Regions from separate parts of the Carnobacterium sp. CS13 genome, predicted to be linked through region 2. Evidence: riboswitches for the same ligand, from Rfam matches in the RefSeq annotation. Region 2 holds a riboswitch; the other holds the start of a gene.
The links. A riboswitch is a leader RNA that binds a small molecule or an ion and turns the genes downstream of it on or off. The one in region 2 is predicted to bind FMN.

Region 1: it holds a riboswitch for FMN, as region 2 does, so the genes downstream of both, JHE06_RS05065 (ECF transporter S component) here and ribD (bifunctional diaminohydroxyphosphoribosylaminopyrimidine deaminase/5-amino-6-(5-phosphoribosylamino)uracil reductase RibD) in region 2, are expected to answer to the same signal.

The regions. Positions count from the first base shown of each region.
Region 1 is NZ_CP067364.1:1,053,634-1,057,125, reverse strand. It holds gene JHE06_RS05075 (RecQ family ATP-dependent DNA helicase) at 1-54, opposite strand, end outside; gene JHE06_RS05070 (helix-turn-helix domain-containing protein) at 47-1,111, opposite strand; gene JHE06_RS05065 (ECF transporter S component) at 1,314-1,898, opposite strand; FMN riboswitch at 2,035-2,158, opposite strand; gene JHE06_RS05060 (sensor histidine kinase) at 2,239-3,492, opposite strand, start outside.
Region 2 is NZ_CP067364.1:523,568-527,059, reverse strand. It holds gene JHE06_RS02535 (riboflavin synthase) at 1-594, opposite strand, end outside; gene ribD (bifunctional diaminohydroxyphosphoribosylaminopyrimidine deaminase/5-amino-6-(5-phosphoribosylamino)uracil reductase RibD) at 623-1,696, opposite strand; FMN riboswitch at 1,839-1,953, opposite strand; FMN riboswitch at 2,104-2,218, opposite strand; gene JHE06_RS02525 (hypothetical protein) at 2,354-2,662, shown strand; gene JHE06_RS02520 (hypothetical protein) at 2,748-3,029, opposite strand; gene JHE06_RS02515 (uracil-DNA glycosylase) at 3,176-3,492, opposite strand, start outside.

The sequences.
Region 1 (3,492 bases), 530 kb from region 2:
AGTATATCCAAAATGACTCCCAAGCAATTCTTTGATTTTTTCTTGATTAGTCAATACGATGCCTCCTTTCGATCTGTGCTAAACGATACCAAAGAAAGAGAATATCTGGTCTTTTTTCCGTCAGTTCTTGATAGGTGAGATTCGGTTTTTCGCTTAACATCTGATTAAGTTCTTCTCTTATTTCTATCGGAAAAATAAGAGACAAATCAAACGATGGATCAACAATGCTTATTTCGATTACATGTTCTGAAATCGTACTGAATTTCAACCGGCGCAAATCAGCAATTTCCTCAATAGAATGGCCGTTCAATAAATACTTTTGCGTTATAGCTGCACTTTGGGTAATGCCGCTATAGTCTCTTGCCGTTTCAGAATAAATTGAAAAAAACAAAGGAACCATTTGTGGCTGTCGTTCGATCCATTCGATCAATTCAGCTAAACAATCTGTCAATATTATTTCAGCTTCAAGAGGTTCGATACCATAATGTTCAGCTAATTGTCTTCGTGTTTTTCCAATCTTTCCATGGCCGGTTAGATAAGCAACGATGATCTCAGCATTGGTTTCTGTCAGCTCATTTAATAAAAATAACCATTCTTTGCCAAATTGCTGGGCTAAAGTTTGCTTATCTTGATGATGTTGATTTAACCAATTTTTTAACCAGATTTGATTTTTCCATTCTTTTTCCAATGGCAAATAGTGTTTATTGCCATGGCGAACCTCTGATAAAACTTGGGTAACAAATAAACATTTACGCCAAAAATAGGCGTTAACAGCTCCATTTTTCAATTGATTTAAATGAACTGGATAAGTATGCTTCATAAAGTACTGCTGATAGCCTTTAGCTCCACTTTCTGTTAATTGATACCCTTCTCCTTCGGAATCTGCTGTAATCAATTCTAAACGTTCCATTTTGTTTATTAGGCGTTCAAATTGTTGTCGTTTTATTTTTGGAAACAAAGAAAAATAAGCTGTTAAACGGTATTGTTGAGCATTATACAATATCGAAGCTGTTCTTTTTCCTGTAAGTATATGGTAAATGGTAGAGGATTTTTTCGAAACATCATTTGAAAACAACGACAAACAAAAGTTTTCAAAATAAGTCAATTTCACCAAAGTAGTCTCCTCCTTTTTCTTTGTTCACTTGATTATTGTTACTGCTTATTTTTAATGCTTCTTCTTATTCTAATATACCAAATATTTAGAAAATATAATGGGAAATACATAAATTACTTTATTTTTTTATTGCATTAAACAAAAATGGGCTCGTTACGATCACGAGTCCCATTTCTTTATTTAATATACAATTTAATTTCTATTTTCCATAACTGAAATTAGAGAGCTGATTGCGAACGATCCAGGGTTTCATTTTAGCGAAAAGAATAACGAAAACACTGCTGACGATTATTCCTTTTGCCAGGTTGAAGGGTACTACACCGTAAAAAACGTATTGTTGTATCGGACCAACGCTGAAGTTTAAAACGGCAAAATAAAGCGGGATCAGCACATAAGCATTCAAGAACGATAGGATCGTCGTTAAAGAGAGGGTTCCAATCACATTAGCAAAAACGATGGTTTGCGTGTTTTCTACTTTATTGCGCATAATATAATAAATCGGCAAACAATAAGCTAACGAGGCAATCAAGCTAGCCGCATCACCAATAGGATACCCTGCATCTCCGCCAGTTTGAATATAATGAAGAACCGTACGGATCACAGCTACCATTATTCCCCCTACAGGACCATATAAAAACATACCTAACAATACAGGAATATCACTGAAATCTATTTTCAAAAAAGAAACTCCAGGGATAATGGGAAAAGCGAAAAACATTAGGACGAAAGCGACCGCTGCAAGCATCGAAACTCCTACTAGTCTTTTTGTGTTACTATTTTGCATAAAAATCCTCCTAAAAGGATCCATCAGCTTGAGCATTTTGAGCTTACCGAAGAATACTAGTCAAAAAAATATGCCCGTCTAATTTTTCTTCAGAAAAATCAAACAGAGCATAAGAACATTAGTACATTCAAATAAGCCCCATCTTCTTTATCCAGACTTTACTGTCGGTACTGGAATTAAACCAGTTCAACCAGATAATGCTACCTAGCTCGTGGACTATACCACCGGTCGGGAATTACACCCTGCCCCTGAAGACGAATCTATTATTTTTTTAGTACATCATCTGTACTCCTAAAGTATACTAAACTTAAGAGTATTTTGCAAGAGTTTTACTTACTTTTTATACGTTTGTTTCGTTAGGATCAATATAAGGAAAACGCATGGCGAAAACTGTCTCTTCATTTGGAACACTTTTAACCTCAATAGTGCCGCCATGTTCTTCAATAATATTTTTTACGATTGATAGCCCTATCCCAGTACCCGTCTGATTGGTTTTATAAACCGTTCTAGATTTATCCGCCTTATAAAAGCGATCAAAAATATAGGGAATATCTTCTTCCATTATACCCATACCGTTGTCTATCACTTCCATAACAACTTCATCAAAAACTTTATCTAAATGAACCCATAATTTGACTTCTTTATTTTCTCGTTCCGCCATAGCAGTATGCCGTATAGCATTGTTGATCAAATTGACAAATACTTGGTTCATCTTGTCTTCATCCATCTCGTATGTTTGCACTCCTGGATCGATTTTAAGGGTTAACCTTACATGACTGCTTCCAGCTATACGATTAAAACGCGCCATCAACTTTCTGAAAAACGGTTCTAAAATGACATCTTCACGAATCAAATCAATATGACCTGCTTCCATTCTAGATAAATCCAGCATTTCGTTGACCATTCGGTTCATCCGTTTCGATTCTTCACCGATGATACTCGCCATCTCATGTTTTTCTGCTTCTGTTTCAGCTATATCGTCTAAAATTGCCTCACTGTAACCTTGTATCATTACTAAAGGTGTTCGTAATTCATGAGAAACGTTATTGATAAAATCGACGCGCATTTTATCCAAACGCCGTTCTTTTGTTAAATCTTGCAACGATACTAGAACTCCCCGGACGTTTTCTAACCCTTCATCAAATAAAGGAACCAATGTGATTTCGAAATAAATATCATTAAAGGTAGCATCGTAATAAACTTTTTCAGATTTTTCAATCACTTCATCTATTTGATCTGCTATCACTTCCGGCACAGCCGTTTCTTCTATCCCTTCCAACTTATACCAATTATGCAAAAACTCTTCGCCAATCGGATTAGACATCAGCAAAGTTTTATCTTGATTGTAGTATAAAATACCGGTTGAGATCGAAGTAACAATGTTTTCTAACAATTCTTTTTCTTGTCGAGTTGCCGTTCCAGTGGTTTCCAATGATTTCCGCATTTTATTCATGGCTAAAGCAAGTTGTGAGATTTCATCTTTATAATGTATTGGAGCTTGTTGTGAAAAATCATTTTTTGCATATTCAAAAGCAATGTCTCTTAATTCGTTCAAAGGCTTCCCTAAACGATTTTGCAAATAATAAAAAAGACC
Region 2 (3,492 bases):
TTTCGAATTCAGTCCTAATAATTTCTCGACATACTTTCCAATCATGTCGCATTCCAGGTTTACAGTATCCCCCGGTTGCTTACACAGCAACACCGTTTCCTCTCCTGTATGCGGGATAATAGAAACTTGAAAAGATTGATCATCCACCGCCGCGACAGTCAAACTTACACCATCAATAGCAATGGAGCCTTTTTCAATAATGTACCGTAATATCCCAGGATCAGTTTCAATTGTGAGCCAAACAGCATTATCGTCGCGTTTAAATTCGCTGATCTGTCCAGTTCCATCGATGTGGCCGCTAACGATATGTCCGCCAAGCCGAGTTTCCAAACTCAGTGCCCGTTCTAGATTGACGAAACTTCCGGGAATCAATGTTCCGATATTCGTCCTTTTTAATGATTCAGACATAACATCTGCTTCAAAAGAATCGTTTTCTATCTTCGTCACAGTCAAACAAATACCGTTTGTTGCGATACTGTCCCCAATACGCGTTCCTTGCACTACTTTTTGCCCTTTTATTCTGAGAACTGAAGAACTTTTGCCGCTTTGGATCGACTTAACGGTTCCCACTTCTTCAATAATTCCAGTAAACATGAGACTTCCTCCAATCGATTGCTTCTCTTTATTTATCCAGATAGCCTTCTACAACTAGATCCTCTCCAACCATCCCAGCTGTCATCCGATTCAGTTGAAAAGCCTCTTTCAAATCTGCAACGCCTGCCCCTTCAACAGCTGTTTTAGCATGCTTTCCTCCGATGATTTTTGGCGCAATATAAACCTGCATTTTATCCACAATGCCTTCTTCCAAGGCTGAAAAATTCAATGCCGCACCGCCTTCCAGCAAAACACTGTCGATTCCCATGGCACCTAGTGTTTTCATTAATTCCCGCAAATCAACTCTCCCAGACTTCTCTTTAGTCACAATGACTTCAACGCCCATTTTCCTCAGTATTTTTATTCTTTCGCTATCGGCTCTTTCAGTAGCCGCTACGATTGTTTTAGCTGTATCCTCCTGGGTCAATACCGTTGACGCCAGCGGAATTCTGAGCTGACTATCCACCACAATTCTAATGGGATTTTTGCTATTTGGCCCTCGGGCAGTTAGCTTCGGATCATCTCTGATAACCGTTTCGACCCCGACCATGATCCCAGACAATTCATGACGCAAATTATGTACCTGCTGCCTGGAAGCTTCTCCAGAGATCCATTGAGATTCACCCATCACTGTCGCTATTTTTCCGTCTAGTGACATCGCCGTTTTCATCACAACAAAAGGTTCTTTAGTGATAATGTATTTCATAAAAACTTCATTCAATAGTTGGCATTCGTTTTCCAAGACACCTACGTCCACTTCAACTCCAGCATTACAAAGCCTTTCAATCCCTTTTCCAGCTACTAATGGATTCGGATCGAACGTCCCAACCACGACTCGTTGAATCTTTTTCTCTATCAACAAGTCTGAGCAAGGAGGCGTTCTTCCGAAATGCGAACAAGGCTCTAGCGTGACATACAACGTTGCTCCTGACACATCTTCTTTTGCTGATGCAACCGCATTTACTTCCGCATGAGGCTGTCCATATATTTCATGATATCCCTGACCAACCACTCTTCCATCTTTAACAATCACAGCACCCACTAAAGGATTCGGCGACGTCCAACCTTTGCCTTTCTTGGCTAAATCCAATGCAAGCTGCATATATTTTTCATCCAACCCTCTCACCCCTTCCAAAATAAAAAGCCCTAAGAATTTCTTCTCAGGGCTTTCGTCAGTTTTGTTTATAAAGACACCACAAATAAATCCGCATACTATGTACTCGGTTGCTTTTGTTCTTTAAAACTGATGTCTTCTTTTATCCAGACTATAACTGTCGGCTTCGGAATCTAACCGAATCTGCCTCGCGGCTCGTGGGCTTTACCACCGGTAGGGACTTTCGCCCTGCCCTGAAGACTATTTAATTTTTCAAACACTATACAAAAAAGCCCTAGATTTACATCCAGGGCTTGGCTTATCGTTAAATAAGACGGTTTAATAGCTGCATCATAAACTCACGATTTCCATCCATCTCAAATAAGACTTCAATCATCTTCATTGTTCAGCAATTAGTTTGTCTTCGCTTTATCCAGACTATACTGTCGGCTTCGGAATCTAACCGAATCTGCCTTGCGGCTCGTGGGCTTTACCACCGGTAGGGACTTGCACCCTGCCCTGAAGACTTATTTACTTTTGTACTGTAAGAGTATAGTGAAACAAAACTAATGTCAATAGTGATTTAATTTTTTGAAGCAGTTGGTTAGCTGTATTAATTAAGTATGGTAGAATCAATTCAGATTAAAAAATGAAGGAGATTTGAGTATGAGCTCAGTAATAGAAATTGCACTTATTTTACTCCCTATGATAATAGTAGGGGTAATCGGGATATTTGTAGTTACAAAACTTAAACAAAAGCACGATCATGGTACCTTGGGTAAGAAAAAAACCAAAGGCGCTCAAGATTTACTAAATAGTTTGATACCACTAGGCATGCTTCTTGGTTGTATTATTGGTATGATTTCAAGCTCATTTTTTCCCATTTCTTTATTATCTACACTTAGTTTAGGAGCTGGAATCGGCTTATTAGGCGGATATTTTGCTTATGAAATTTACAGCAAGAAAGAAGAGTAGTAACAAAAAAGCTCGTCAAATGAGCCTTTTTTGTTACTTTTCTTTTCTAAAACTGAACTTCTTAAAAATAAACAGTGAGCTTTATTTATCCTTGTTCGTAAACAAAAGAATTAAACACCAATTCAATTTCTTTATCTAATGTGAAAGATACTCGTTCTGCGAAATGCGGCAAGGACTGCACATGAATACTGTTCTCCAATACATCAAATACAACAGGCGAGACATCTCCAAAGTTTTTTGACTTAAGAATGATTGCAACTTTACCATCGTTATTTTGAAGCAAGTCAGCTTTGTCAGACAAATTAATTGTCCAGCCATGTGGTAAAAGATACTGCGTTGTCGGTCTATCTTTTTGTTCATTCGTCATATAAATCACTCCTCTAAAAAAATAGTTGCTCTTATTATATCGATTATAAATACTGATTCCTAGAACAACTAAATTATTCCTACAACACGATAGAAGACACTCTTCCTATTCAAGATTATTCAACTGTTGTATTCGTTAGTTCATTCTTATTTGATTCGCTTTATTCCTTGAACAAATGCATTTTTTCCGCCTTGAGCAGGATGTCTTACTTTCAGACACTCTATTCCCAGCTGATGAAGGCTTTCTTCCGCTTTATTGCCTACCGCAACAACCTTTTCAATCTGAAACATTTCAATCATTTGAATAAGAAACATTTCTCCCATCAAAAGTTCTTTCTTTGTTGGCATCCGATTGCTTTTGCCGTTGTCTTTTTTATGAGGGTGAAAAGGAAAAGCATTCCATCCTAATGAGACAATATCCTGTTCTAAAAGTGTATTCCATATAATGGTAGCCGTTGCTTCTT